Regions from separate parts of the Anoxybacillus sp. UARK-01 genome, predicted to be linked through region 1. Evidence: riboswitches for the same ligand, from Rfam matches in the RefSeq annotation. Region 1 holds a riboswitch; the other holds the start of a gene.
What was found. A riboswitch is a leader RNA that binds a small molecule or an ion and turns the genes downstream of it on or off. The one in region 1 is predicted to bind S-adenosylmethionine.
Positions count from the first base shown of each region.

Region 1 (7,011 bases):
TTGTCTTTGACCGCAAGAGTTTGGACAGCCGACCATATGGATGCGTACGGGAACATCAAGCTGTAAACGGCTATCTAAGTATTCTGCGACATGACGCATCCGCTCTTTTGTTTCAACCAATGCGAGATTGCAAAACTCGATGCCTGTGCAGGAAACGGAGTATCCAATGAACGTTTTTGGCCGCACGGTAATCCGCTCAAATATTTTTTCTTGAAGCACCGACTCTACATATGAATCTGGAACGTTGGGAATAACAAGATTTTGTGAGTTGCAAAAACGAACCTCGCCATTTCCGTATTGGCGGGTTATTCTGGCAATCTCAAATACTTCATCAGCGCTGAGACGCCCAACCGGTACGTTAAAGCCGATATAGTTCAGCCCTTCCTGCTTTTGGCGGTGTACACCGTAAAAATAGCCGGCATTCCAGCCTTTTTGCACCGTTTCGCCTTTGGATGGCAGCGGACCTGTATATTCTAAAAGCTTTTCTTTAAATTTTTCCACTCCCCAATCAGCGACAAGGAATTTAAGACGCGAACGATGACGTTTTTCGCGATAGCCATAATCACGGAAAATAGTTGTAATAGCAATGGCGACCTCTTTTACGCGTTCTTGTTCTACAAATATATCAAGCAATTGGGCAAGATGCGGAGCCGACGACAACCCGCCTCCGACTTTTACGTGGAAACCTAATACTTCTTGACCGTCGATGACTTTTTTGGCCGGTATAAAGGAAACACAGTGAATTTCAGCATTGGCTGCGTTGTATACGTTGGCACTTATCGACATTTTATATTTGCGTGGTAAATTCGAAAAATCTTCATTGTGCTGGAAAAATTCATAGATTTCGCGAACAATATGCGTTGTGTCAAATAACTCGTCTGGGTCGATGCCAGCTAGGGGATTGCCGACAATGTTGCGAGTGATATCACCGCATGCGCCGGCTGTCGATAGTCCGACACGCTTTAATCGTTCGAAAATATCGGGAATTTGTTCGATTTGCAGCCAATGGAATTGAACGGCCTGCCGTGTCGTGATATCAAATAGGCCACGCCCGTAATCGCGGGCAATCCCTGCCAATGCTTCAAGCTGTTCATTATTTAAAATGCCTGAAGGGACGCAGACACGCATCATAAAATAGCCGGCTTCTTTGGGACGCTGTAAATATAATCCAGCCCATTTAAAATAATCCCAGTCTTCTTGAGGAATCGCGGCAAACCCTTCTTTTGCATAACGCGGGATCTCATCAAAAATTTTTAAACCGTCTTTTTCTAGCTTTTTTAATTCGGTTTTGTTCAGTTTTGGATTAGCAGCCCATGTTTTTTCGTACGCCATCTTTATAAGTCCTCCTTAATAAAGTGTCGATCGCGTAAATAAGCAATCACTTGATCGGCACATTGATGAATGGAATGAAGATGAGTGTCAATGATGAGTTCCGGTGCTTCCGGAGCTTCGTATGGCGAATCAATGCCGGTAAAATTGCGAATTTCTCCGTTTCTAGCTTTTTGATATAGCCCTTTTGGATCGCGTTTTTCGCATTCCTCAAGCGGGCATTTTACGTAGATTTCGATAAATTCATCGCTTTCCACTAGCCTGCGCACTAGCGCACGGTCTTGAGCGAAAGGGGAGATAAACGCTGTTAACACAAATTGTCCGCTGTCGACAAACAATTTGGCCACTTCGCCAATGCGGCGGATGTTTTCAGTACGGTCTTCAGCAGAGAATCCCAAGTCCTTGTTTAATCCATGGCGAACGTTATCTCCATCAAGCACATAATTTTGAATGCCGAGATCAAATAGCTTTTTAGAAACGGCGTTAGCCACCGTCGATTTTCCGGAGCCAGACAGCCCAGTGAACCATAAAACACAGCTATAATGGCCGTTGCGCTGGCGGCGTTCCTCCTTTGTCACGGCCGTCTGATGCCAAACAACGTTCGTGTTCAATGTGATTTCCTCCTTTGTTAGCGAGCGGAATGAGGAACTGCCAACCCCTTAATAAGCACTTGCACCACTTCTGGACGGCTGAATGTGCTAGGCGGTACTTGGCCGCTTCTCAACATTTCTCGTACTTTTGTTCCCGATAATACCACGTGATGTTCGCTGCTATGCGGACATGTTTTTGTTGAGGCCATTCCCTCGCATTTTGTACAATAAAAGCTATGTTCAAAAAATAATGGAGTAATGCCGAGATCTTCTGGAGAAAAGTTTAAGAAAATCTTTTGAGCATCATATGTGCCATAATAATTTCCAACGCCAGCGTGATCGCGTCCGACAATAAAGTGCGTGCAGCCGAAGTTTTTGCGCACCATCGCATGGAAAATGGCTTCCCTTGGCCCCGCATAGCGCATGGCTGCTTGAAAGACGCCAAGAAACACTCGATCCTTCGGATAGTAGTTTTCCAAAAGTACTTGATAGCTTTCCATGCGAATATCAGCTGGAATATCGTCGTCCTTTGTTTCGCCGACAAGCGGATTTAAAAATAGTCCATCGACGATTTCAAGCGCGCATTTTTGAATATATTCGTGAGCGCGATGCACAGGATTTCGCGTCTGAAAGCCGACAACGGTGTTCCAACCCAATTCAGCAAAGCGTTGGCGTGTCTCGGCTGGATCGAAATAAAAGGAAGCAAATCGTCCTTTGTTTGTTCGATTAACAAGGGTGATCGGCCCCCCGACGTAGACATTTGGTCTTTCGAATAATTTTTTGACTCCAGGATGATTCCAGTCCTCTGTTTGATAGACAAGAAGGGCTTCCTTTTGTTTATCAGGCACGTATAGCTCTTGAACTTCCATCACGCCGTATACTTGGCCGTTGTGGACAAGCTTTACCGTTTCGCCGATGGAAAGCTCAGCTGCTTTTTGTTCACTCACAGCAAGCGTAATCGGAATGCTCCAAACGATGCCATTGGCAAGGCGCATCGTTTTCACAACAGATTCGTAGTCCTCCTTTCCTAAAAATCCTGTTAGCGGGCTGTATGCGCCAGTACCGATCAATTCAAGATCGCTTAATTCTGCATTGGACAGCTCAATTTTTTTCGTCACAGAGTGGAATGGATATTTCGGGTTCCAACGATTGATTAATGTACCGCCATGTGGGATGCTTAAGCTCATTTTCATTCCTCCTAAAATATAGTAAATAGGGCCGCTATGGTTAGCGAGCGTTGTTAACGATTGATATCGCTTGTGTTTATAAAAGCGATAGGATAACTGTGATTTAATGTTAAATTCCTTCGCCATGTTCGTGCAAAGATCGCTTTTCTTCTGTTGCTGTTTTTTTGAGACTGATGATTCCTAGGGTGGACAGAAAGACGCTAAAAATAGCAATAAACGTGTAAATATTGCTGTCCAGCAGTAATTTTACAAGACTATAAGCGATAACAAGAGAAAAAATAGGTGAAACAAACCAAACCTTTAACAGCTAAATAACAATTCGTTTTTGCCAAATGTACGTTCCTGTTTTGGCTGTTCCGATTCCGATAATAGCGGATGTGGTAATCTGCGTTAATGGAACTGGCAGACCGAAAAGGGAAGAAAGAATAACAAGGATGGCTCCTGTTCCTGAGATCGCGCATCCTTCAAACGGAGAAAAATGAATAATTTTTTTCCCGTTCGTTTCAAGCACGCGCCCGCCCAGTAAAACGGCTCCTAATGCTACAAATAAGCCGCCAAAAAAAGTGCCGGAATTCACTGAGATCAAATTGGCGCCGACGAGAGGGCCGACAGCGTTGGCCACGTTGTTCATTCCAGCTGAAAAAGCTTCAAAAAAGCCAGTCACAATTAACAAGGACATCAAGCTCTTTTTCCACATGCCCTGTTCAACGTAAGGACGTTTTTCTTTAAGCCGCAAAAACCATTTTCCCACGATAAAGGCGATGACTGGAATGATGATCCAAATGGAAACAATAAATAGAAGTTTAGAAAGATATAGCGTTTGATAAGCCATGCCGGCACCGACGACAGCCCCAACCGTAATTTCGCTTGTGGATAGTGGAACTCCTATCATATTGGCCGCAAATAAGGAAATAGTTGAAGCTGCTAGAATAATCGTGACAATTTTAATCGTTAAAATGGACGAAGGGATGATGCTAGAACCAATTGTTTTCACGACTTCTCCTCCGCTAAGACTCCCTAGAAAAACACCGAGACCACAAAGAAGGAGGGCGATGGATTTCCGCTGAATGGCTCCTGAGCCATAGGCTACTCCCATCGCTGCGGCTGCTCCGCTAGCTCCGATATTCATGGCGAAAAAGAAGGAGACGGCAAAAGCAACGGCTAAAAGCATGTATGCCCCTCCTTATGATTCATGGAGGCCGCATTCGACTTTTCCACGTCCAGCCCATCTGCCTGAACGCAAATCATTTGCATCAAGCGCAGGAGATGTGCACGGCTCACAGCCAATGCTTGGGTAGCCTTTATCATGAAGCTCGTTGTATGGCAGCTGATGTTTATAGACATAGTTCCATACGTCTTTCCAAGTCCAGTGAATCAGCGGACATATTTTAATAGATTGAAATTTTGGGTCTTTATTCAGAAATTCCACATGTCTCCGTGTGGAAGACTGCTCACGGCGCAATCCAGAAATCCAGGCTGGCACACCTGTCAAGACTTCGCGAAGCGGGATAATTTTGCGAATTTCACAGCAGCGATTTGGCTCATGCACCCATAGTTGCTCTCCCATTTGTTCTGCCTGCTCTTCTAGCGATAGGCGCGGCTTTTTCATTACAATGCGAAGCGAAGGATATTTTTTTTGCACCTTTTCAATTGTTTCGTATGTTTCGCGAAAATGGAGACCCGTATCGAGAAAAACAACGGTTGCGTCCGGTTTAACTTTAGAGATTAGATCGATTAAGACGATGCCCTCAATACCGAAGCTACAGGCATAAACAACCTCATCTCCATAATGCTCATAAGCCCAGCGAATAACGTCTGAGGCTCCTTTTGTTTCATTGTCAATTGAGAAGAATGGCATTTCTCCATTCCATGTGTCATAAGTCAGCAAGGTTGCTTCCTCCTTCATTTGGTGGTAAAAAAAGACAGTTTTCACCTTGCTCTGTACGATAGAAGGGAAAACCGCCTCTAGTTTGTCTAGTCAGCGCGCCTTATTATTTAATTCTTATCTTTTCGTTTTTTTCAAGTTGAATCACTTTGCCGTCTTGGATCACAAGCGTGATCGTGCCAAATTTCATTGACTGCAGCATTTCTTGTATTCTAGTAAAAACGGCATCGATTTGCTGGTCATTTCCCATTACGATTCCTCCTTAGTGTCAATAAATAAAAAAGCTTTCCATTTCGGAAAGACAAAGGAGGCTGCCTATTTCACCTTATCTCCCAAAATGGTTCCCATTTGGCTGGACGTAGCACCTTGCTTCATGAATTTGAAGTAGGTTGCCGGGGTTCATTGGGCCAGTTCCCTCCCCCACTCTTGATAAGTATGTAATTGACTAAAATTTTAACATAATTCGAATAAATGTCAACCCGAGTTTTTCGATAGGAATTTATTTTTGCGTTTGAACATCATCTGTCGAGAAGTCTCCTGTCTCTTAATGAAGTGTTGGTGGAAGGGGTTTATTCATGTGATGGGGAATATAGAATGAAAAAGGGATAACATCATATAGAACGCTATGAAAATGGAAAAAGATAGGAAGGGAGATAGAGGGGGAAGTCATTTTTCAAAATGGTTCCATTTCACTTCCCGCGATTAGCTGCGATCTTTGTTTGCTAAGCGGGGTCTGCGGGGGAATATGCCTAAAAGAATGACAGACAACGACCATTTGGACGTTGTCTGTCGCCTAAAAAGCTGACGAGGCCCCTTTTTTATAGAAAAAACGGAGCAGGCGCGGACGCCGCTTCCAGCATGGACAAGCCTCTGTCTTGTTTCATTATCGTTTGCGTAAATTTCCAAGCTCTTCGACAATGGCTTGCATTTCATTAGGGCTGAAGGAGCTTTTTCTCATGACCATTTCATAAAGATCTCTTAACTCCTCATATAGCGTTTCGTCAAAATGGGATGACTTCATCACATCAAAGTTGAGAACCTTCAGCTTTTCCTTTATTTTTTCAATCATGTATTCCATATTTTCAAGAGATTTTTGCGATAAATCCAAAAGTCTCATCCTTTCTGAATTTGATGGATAGAGTCATTGTACCATATGGAAGGAATGAAAGAATATACATGTATACTGTTATTTTGTTTATAATGGATAGCGAAGGGAGATGTGTTTGATGATTAAAGTGTTATTTGTTTGTCTTGGGAATATTTGCCGATCACCAATGGCTGAAGCCATTTTTCGCGACTTGGTCAAAAAAGAAGGGCTTGAAGATCAAATTATGATCGATTCGGCGGGAACGGGGAATTGGCATATCGGCAATCCGCCTCATGAAGGAACGCAAAGCATTTTAACAAAGCAGGGAATTGATTTTTCGGGAATTCGGGCAAGACAAATTGGCGAAGAGGATTTGCGGATGTTTGACTATATTGTTGCAATGGATGTCGAGAACATGGAGGATTTAAAGCGCTTGGCTGGATATAATAAAGCTGGCTTTGTTGGCCGTTTGCTTGATTTTGTTCCAGACAGCGATATAGCTGATGTACCGGATCCTTATTATACAGGTAATTTTATCGAAGTGTACGAGCTAATCCAAAAGGGCTGCCGGCATTTGCTTGAAGCGATTAAAAAAGAACAAGGAATATAATCAACCAAAGGGGGAGGAGAAGATGAAAATCGCAAGAAACATTATGATCGGAGCGATTATTGGTGCGGCTGTTTCGCTGCTTGATCGAGAAACGAGGCATTCGCTGAAAGAGGTATGGGGGCAACGAGGCAAGCTGATTCGCCAGCTGCCAGAGCGAATCCATGAATGCCGCGAGAGTATAGGACAGCTTGCGGAAGACGTAGTCTATACAGCGGGAAAAATAAAAGAAGTAGCTGAAAAAACACCAGAGATGATCGAGTGGGTAAAAGAATCATACGATGCAATCAAGCATAAAGATCTTCGCCTGAAAAAGTGAAGGGAGC
Region 1 is NZ_NASY01000013.1:42,342-49,352, forward strand. Features, by position in the region: gene B6A27_RS01485 (nitrite/sulfite reductase) at 1-1,332, opposite strand, end outside; gene cysC (adenylyl-sulfate kinase) at 1,335-1,940, opposite strand; gene sat (sulfate adenylyltransferase) at 1,958-3,106, opposite strand; partial or broken gene B6A27_RS01500 (inorganic phosphate transporter) at 3,216-4,277, opposite strand; gene B6A27_RS01505 (phosphoadenylyl-sulfate reductase) at 4,290-4,994, opposite strand; gene B6A27_RS01510 (YezD family protein) at 5,098-5,241, opposite strand; SAM riboswitch class I at 5,314-5,427, opposite strand; gene B6A27_RS01515 (DUF1128 domain-containing protein) at 5,875-6,099, opposite strand; gene B6A27_RS01520 (low molecular weight protein-tyrosine-phosphatase) at 6,218-6,688, shown strand; gene B6A27_RS01525 (YtxH domain-containing protein) at 6,711-7,004, shown strand.

Region 2 (7,011 bases), on a different contig from region 1:
TATTGGATCATCACCACGCCTGTTTTTAATATGTTCTAACCTCTCGTTGAAACTATTGTTTTATCAATATGAATGGACTTCATGACCGATTCAATTGTTGACGGCTATTTTCTACACCTCTGAATACAGCGAACGAATTCCTGTGGCAATGGCGATGGCTTGCTCTAAATCCTCAATTAAGTCTTCGACATTTTCGATGCCGACCGATAGACGAATCAAATCTTCCGTAACTCCCGAGGCCTGCAAATCTTCTGGGCTCAACTGCTGATGCGTGGTGCTGGCTGGATGAATAATTAAGCTTTTGGCGTCTCCTACATTGGCCAAGTGCGACCAAAGCTTCACGTTGTTAATGAGAGCCGCTCCCGCTTCTCTTCCTCCTTTAATGCCGAACACCACAACGGCTCCCGCTCCTTTCGGCAAATATTTTTCGGCCAAATTCTTGGCTGGATGCTTTTCGTGTCCAGGATACAGCACCCATTCTACTGCCGGATGGCGATCTAAATAGTCTACAATCCGACGCGTGTTAGCAATATGCTCTTTCATGCGTACATGAAGCGTCTCAAGCCCTAAATTAAATTGAAACGCATTAAATGGGCTAATCGCTGGTCCAAGATCCCGCAGCAATTGCACACGAGCCTTAATGATATAAGCAGCCGGACCTAAAGCTTCTGCATACACAAGATTGTGATAGCTTGGATCCGGAGTTGTAAATCCCGGAAATTTAGGAGAATCCCAATTAAACTTTCCTCCGTCTATAATAATGCCGCCAAGCGTTGTACCGTTTCCAAGCAGCCATTTAGTAGCTGAATGAACAACGATATCCGCCCCATACTCAATCGGACGGCATAGATATGGAGTGGCAAACGTATTATCAATAATGAGAGGAATACCCGCTTCATGCGCAATGTTGGCTACCGCTTCAATATCTAGTACGTGCAAACTTGGATTACCAATCGTTTCTGCAAAGATCGCTTTCGTTTTTGGCGTAATGGCAGCACGAAAATTTTCCGGATTAGCGGGATCAACAAAATGCGTTGTAATCCCATATTTCGGAAGGGTAGTGGCAAAGAGGTTATAGGTACCTCCATATAGCGTTGAAGCTGACACAATCTCGTCTCCTGCTTGCGCTATATTTAAGATCGCAAGCGTGATTGCGGCCATGCCGCTTGCTACTGCAAGACTTCCAATTCCTCCTTCTAATTGTGCCACTCTTTCCTCAAAGACTGTGGCGGTCGGGTTATGAATGCGCGTATAAATGTACCCTTCTTCTTTCAATGCGAATAAGTTGGCTGCATGCTCCGTATTGGCAAATTGATAAGCGTTCGATTGATAAATCGGAACGGCTCTTGCTCCTGTCACAGGATCTGGACTTACCCCCCCATGCACCGCCAGCGTTTCTAAACGATATGATTTTTCGCCCACTGTCATCCTCTCCTTTTTATAATCAAATGAAAACCCCCTCTTCATCATAAGAAGAGGGGGAAATTTCCTTTAACTCTTCTTATCTGCCAGAGCGATACACTCTGCTGGAATTGGCACCGTGTCAAACCGGTTGCCGGGCTTCATCGGGCCAGTCCCTCCGCCACTCTTGATAAGAACTTGTTTATTATTTTATTTTTCTGAATAATAACACTGTTTTTTTATCATGTCAATAACATTTCGTGATTTCATATTCAAGAGGCATAACGATATGGTTTAGCTAAATGAAGAAGCGATTCTAATAAAAGCATGTGACGAAAGCTACCGGAAACCACTAATTCTTTTAAGCGGAGCTGCTGCTGCAATTTAAGTTCACCTTTCAACAGACTAACAAGCGCCTCTTTCGACCCTCTAATGGTTAATATCTTCCTTTCATCAGCTTCCTGCGCCAGATGAACTCCCGTTTTTGAAATGGCGAAAATCAGTGTTTCTGCATCGCATTCAAAGCGAATGTAGAGTTCCTCCTCCGGTAAAATCGGCAACAGATGGTGCAACGTCTGTACACGTTCCATAAATTTTTTAGTTAATTCATAAATCTTCATCGTTTTCCCGCCTCTCCATTATCCTTTTCTCTCATTTATTTCCATAGAAAAAGGCATAATTCCTTTATAAACTTGTCGACAAATCATCAAGAAAACGTACACGATTTTTCATATTTCCCGAGAAATATGTCAAAAAAACTCTAAATAAAAAAGCAAGCCCCCAAAGGCTTGCTTCAATCTATACGGATGCCAACACTTCTGCACAATCTAAAATGGACCTATCTACTGTTTGTTCTTCTCTTATCCATAAATGCATGCATTACGGCTTTTGCAATTCTTGAATCACCTCATATAAATATGGGACAGATTGAAATGCATATAACTTCTTTTTCATTTCCCCGTTTCTAAATAACAGCAGGCAAGGTACACTTTCAATTTCCCAGCTGACCGCTCGATCCGGCATATAGTTAATATCGGACTTCCGAAAGGCTACATGAGAAGTTAGCTCTTGAACAATGCTGACCATGCGATTCGCTAGCTGGCATGTGCCGCACATCGGTGTATATACATACAAACATACAAACTCCTCCTGCTGAATGAGTTCATCTAATTGCTGTATCGTTACTTCTTCCACACTTCTTCACACCTTTTACCAATCATCTGCATACACATCAATATTAGCGCTCAGCAGCACCGTTGCAATATGTTTTTTAGGTGCTGCGGCCACCTCTCGATACATGCGATCGATATATAAATGCTCCGCCTCAGGAAATTCACGGCGCAGCTGCTTTCGCAATCGTTCTCCCGCTTCATCCGAATCCACTAAGATAAACACTTCTTTATCATACAGCTGATCAATCCACTCATCTAATTTTGCACGGCTGATCGTCCCGTTTGTGCAAATGATTTCAACGGAATCTTTAATCATGCCCTCTATTTTCTTTTTGTCGGAGCGCCCCTCGACAATAATTACTTTTTCTTTATCCATCATGATCATCACCTAATGAAAAGAAGTTATGTATATTGTATTCCATTCGCTCTTTGTTTTCTACCTTCCTGCTTCCAAAAATAAAACAGCCTTGAGATCGGAGAAACAATCCATGCTTGCTTTAACCATTCACTATTCATATAAAAGATATAACGCCGCGGCATTATTAGCCACGGCGTGCTAGAATCGATCTTATTCTTGGTTAATCATTTGCTCATATTGTTCAGCCGTCAATAAACGATCGATTTCGCTTAAATCAGTCGGCTCAACAACAATCATCCATGCCTTCTCATATGGAGATTCATTGACAAATTCAGGATTGTCGTTTAATTCTTCATTAATTTCAACAACTTTTCCACTGATAGGGGCATACAGCTCAGAAACCGTTTTCACTGATTCAACACTGCCAAACGGCTCGTTTGCTGTAAGTTCCGCACCTACCTCTGGAAGCTCAACAAATACGATATCTCCTAACTCGGATTGCGCAAAATCAGTAATTCCAATTCGAACTTTACCATCTTCCACACGTACCCATTCATGTTCTTCAGAATAGCGCAATTCTTTTGGTGTGTTCATGATTTATGTCCCTCCAACAGCAATGTATTCTTTTTAATAATAACTGATTTTTTTGAAAAACTCGACTGTATTCGTTATACTTGTCCAAAAATTTTTTCATAAGCTTGCTCATCAAATCCTACTACCACATGCGTCCCATCTGTTGCAATCGGCCGTTTAATCAGCATGCCATCCGATGCCAATAGTTCAAGCAGCTCGTCGTCAGTCGCTGTGCTGATGCGATCTTTTAATCCTAGCTCCCGATACCTCATGCCGCTTGTGTTAAAAAACTTTTTGAGCGGAAGCCCGCTTTGTTGATAAAGCTCTCTTAATTCATCTTTTGTTGGTGGATGTTCGGCAATATGTACATCATTCACTGCGATGCCGCGCTCCTCTAACCATTTTTTCGCTTTTCGGCAAGTGCTGCATTTCGGATACCAGTAAAAAGTTAACATGATCGTTCATCACCCTCTATAAACAAAGTACCAGACGATTCGTCTGGTACTTCTCATTATTACACAATATAACGTTCTGCTTCAATGAGCGCGGCCGCCGCTTCGCGTTTTTTGGCAATGACATTGATTGGAGTATGGCGCGTAAGCTTGCGCAATGCCGATAGCATCATTCGCAGCATATCTCCTTGCTCAACCGCTACAATCGTTTCTTTTGCATGTGCTTCGATTTCATTAAATGCTTCCTGGCAGAAAATTTCTGTATATAAAATTTTTTGTTTATTTTTCTCTGCTCCAAATTTTTGAATCGCCTTTTCTGTGCGAAGAAGCGCTGATTCCATCGCATAAATATTGCTGACAATGTCGGCAATATTCACTAGCACTTCTTGTTCTTTCTCTAGTTTCGGGCCAAATTTCTGCACGGCTAGGCCGGCTGTCAACAGAGCAATTTTTTTCGCGTTCCGCACCAAATATTTTTCTTGCTCTAGCAATCCATCTCCTACTTCTTCCGGCATCAGCATCATGAGTTCTTCTTGCAGCTTTTGCGCTTTTTGCAAAAGAGGAAGCTCTCCCTTCATCGCTTTCCGCAAATACGTTCCCGGTACTAACAGGCGGTTGATTTCATTCGTTCCTTCAAAAATACGGTTAATGCGCGAGTCGCGATACGCCCGTTCAATTTCATATTCCTGCATAAAACCGTAGCCGCCATGAATCTGTACCCCTTCATCCACAATGTAATCCAATACTTCCGTTGCAAAAAATTTATTCAATGAACATTCAATGGCATATTCAGCAATAGATCTAGCAATTTCTTTTCCTTCTCTCGCTTGTTCGGCATCCAGCTTGCTCATGCGCTCCTCAAATAATCCAACTGTGCGATATACCGAGCTCTCCGCAGCGTATAGTTTTGATGCCATCGTCGCAAATTTTTCTTGTGTTAATGAAAATTGGGAAATTGGCGTTTTAAATTGCTGGCGCTGATTCGCATATTGAATCGTCACCTCTAGAGCCCGTTTGGAGCCGCCAACCGCTCCGACACCTAATTTATAACGGCCAATATTTAAAATATTAAAAGCGATGACATGCCCCTTTCCAATTTCCCCTAATAAATTCTCCTTCGGCACAAGGGCATCTTGTAAAATTAATGTGCGAGTGGAAGAGCTTTTAATTCCCATTTTCTTTTCTTCTGCTCCGGTAGACACCCCAGGAAAATCACGCTCTACAATAAAAGCCGAGAAATGCTCGCCATCCACTTTAGCATAAACGACAAACACATCCGCAAACCCTGCATTGGTAATCCATTGCTTCTCTCCATTCAAAACATAGTGAGTGCCTTCTGCATTCAGCTTCGCTGTCGTTTTCGCCCCTAGAGCGTCCGAACCGGAGCCCGGCTCTGTTAAAGCATAAGCCGCTATCTTTTCACCTGTGGCCAATGCCGGCAAATATTTTTGTTTTTGCGCTTCTGTTCCAAATAATACAATAGGAAGTGAGCCGATTCCTACGTGGGCGCCATGCGAAATCGAAAACCCTCCGGCCCGCGCCATTTTTTCGGCAATTAATGCTGAGCTGATTTTATCAAGCGACAAACCTCCATACTCTTCCGGTACATCCGCGCTTAAAAGTCCAATTTCTCCCGCTTTCTTTAGCAGTTTAACAGAACGATCAAACTCATGATTTTCTAAGTGCTCTAACTGAGGCAACACCTCATTGATCACAAATTCCTCTGTTGTTTTGGCGATCATTTTATGCTCATCTGTAAAATCTTCCGGAGTAAACACGCGTCCGCAGTCTACCTCTTCAATTAAGAAGCTGCCACCTTTCACCACATTATCCATCGCTTTTGCCATTGCGTTTCTCCTCCTTGTTTTTTATGTGAACAACCTTGATATCATCTGCTTTACACTACTCCAGTAATTCAAATACACCAGCGGCTCCCATGCCGCCGCCGATGCACATCGTAACAATACCAAATTGCTCATGCCGGCGGCGCATCTCATGAAGCAAGGTCAACGTTAATTTAGCCCCTGTGCATCCGAGCGGATGCCCGAGTGCAATCGCTCCGCCATTGACATTGACTTTTTCTTCATCTAGACCGAGCTCCCGAATCACTTGAATCGCTTGTGAAGCGAACGCCTCATTTAGCTCAAATAATCCGATATCGGAAAGCTCTAATCCAGCAAGCTTTAGCGCCTTTGGAACAGCAGCAATCGGCCCGATTCCCATCACTTCTGGAGGGACGCCTGCTACGGCGAATGAACGGAATTTTCCAAGAGGCTTCAAGCCAAGCGCTTCTGCCTTTTCGCGATCCATCACCATGACCGCTGCTGCCCCATCGCTTGTTTGCGACGCATTTCCTGCAGTGACTGTTCCATTAACGGCAAACGCCGGGCGCAGCTTTGCTAATATTTCTTTGTTCGTTTCCGGACGAACACCTTCGTCTTCAGCAAATACGATCTGTTTTTCCGCAAGTCGGTTATTTTCAACCGTACGGATCGTGACATTCACCGGAACAATTTCATCCACAAACTTCCCGTCACGGATCGCTTGGGCTGCCCGCTGATGGCTGCCTACAGCAAACGCATCCTGTTCTTCGCGGCTGATTCCATACTTCATAGCCACTTGCTCTGCTGTATGTCCCATTGACATATAGTATTCTGGAATGTTTTCAGCAATTTTTGCATTCGGCCTCACAACATGCCCCAGCATGGGGACAAGACTCATTGATTCAACGCCGCCAGCGATAATCGTGTCAGAGTGGCCAAGCATAATGCGTTCCGCTGCATAAGCAATCGCCTGCAGCCCTGATGAGCAATAGCGATTGATCGTAATGGCTGGAACAGTGTAAGGGAGACCTGCCAATGCCCCTATGTTGCGGGCTATATTTAGCCCCTGCTCCGCCTCCGGCATGGCGCAGCCAAAAATCAAATCATCGATGTCTCCATCATAATTTTCCGCTCTCTTTAATGTTTCTTTCACAACAAGCGCGCCTAAATCATCTGGACGCATATGAGCAAGCGTCCCTTTTTTCGCCTTTCCGACCGGAGTACGCGCTCCC
Region 2 is NZ_NASY01000055.1:22,454-29,464, forward strand. Features, by position in the region: gene B6A27_RS17075 (O-acetylhomoserine aminocarboxypropyltransferase/cysteine synthase family protein) at 112-1,428, opposite strand; SAM riboswitch class I at 1,499-1,598, opposite strand; gene B6A27_RS17080 (SCP2 sterol-binding domain-containing protein) at 1,674-2,021, opposite strand; gene B6A27_RS17085 (thioredoxin family protein) at 2,281-2,595, opposite strand; gene B6A27_RS17090 (toprim domain-containing protein) at 2,611-2,958, opposite strand; gene gcvH (glycine cleavage system protein GcvH) at 3,142-3,525, opposite strand; gene B6A27_RS17100 (arsenate reductase family protein) at 3,600-3,959, opposite strand; gene B6A27_RS17105 (acyl-CoA dehydrogenase family protein) at 4,019-5,803, opposite strand; gene B6A27_RS17110 (acetyl-CoA C-acetyltransferase) at 5,859-7,011, opposite strand, start outside.
Region 2: another riboswitch for S-adenosylmethionine. It lies ahead of B6A27_RS17075 (O-acetylhomoserine aminocarboxypropyltransferase/cysteine synthase family protein); the one in region 1 lies ahead of B6A27_RS01510 (YezD family protein).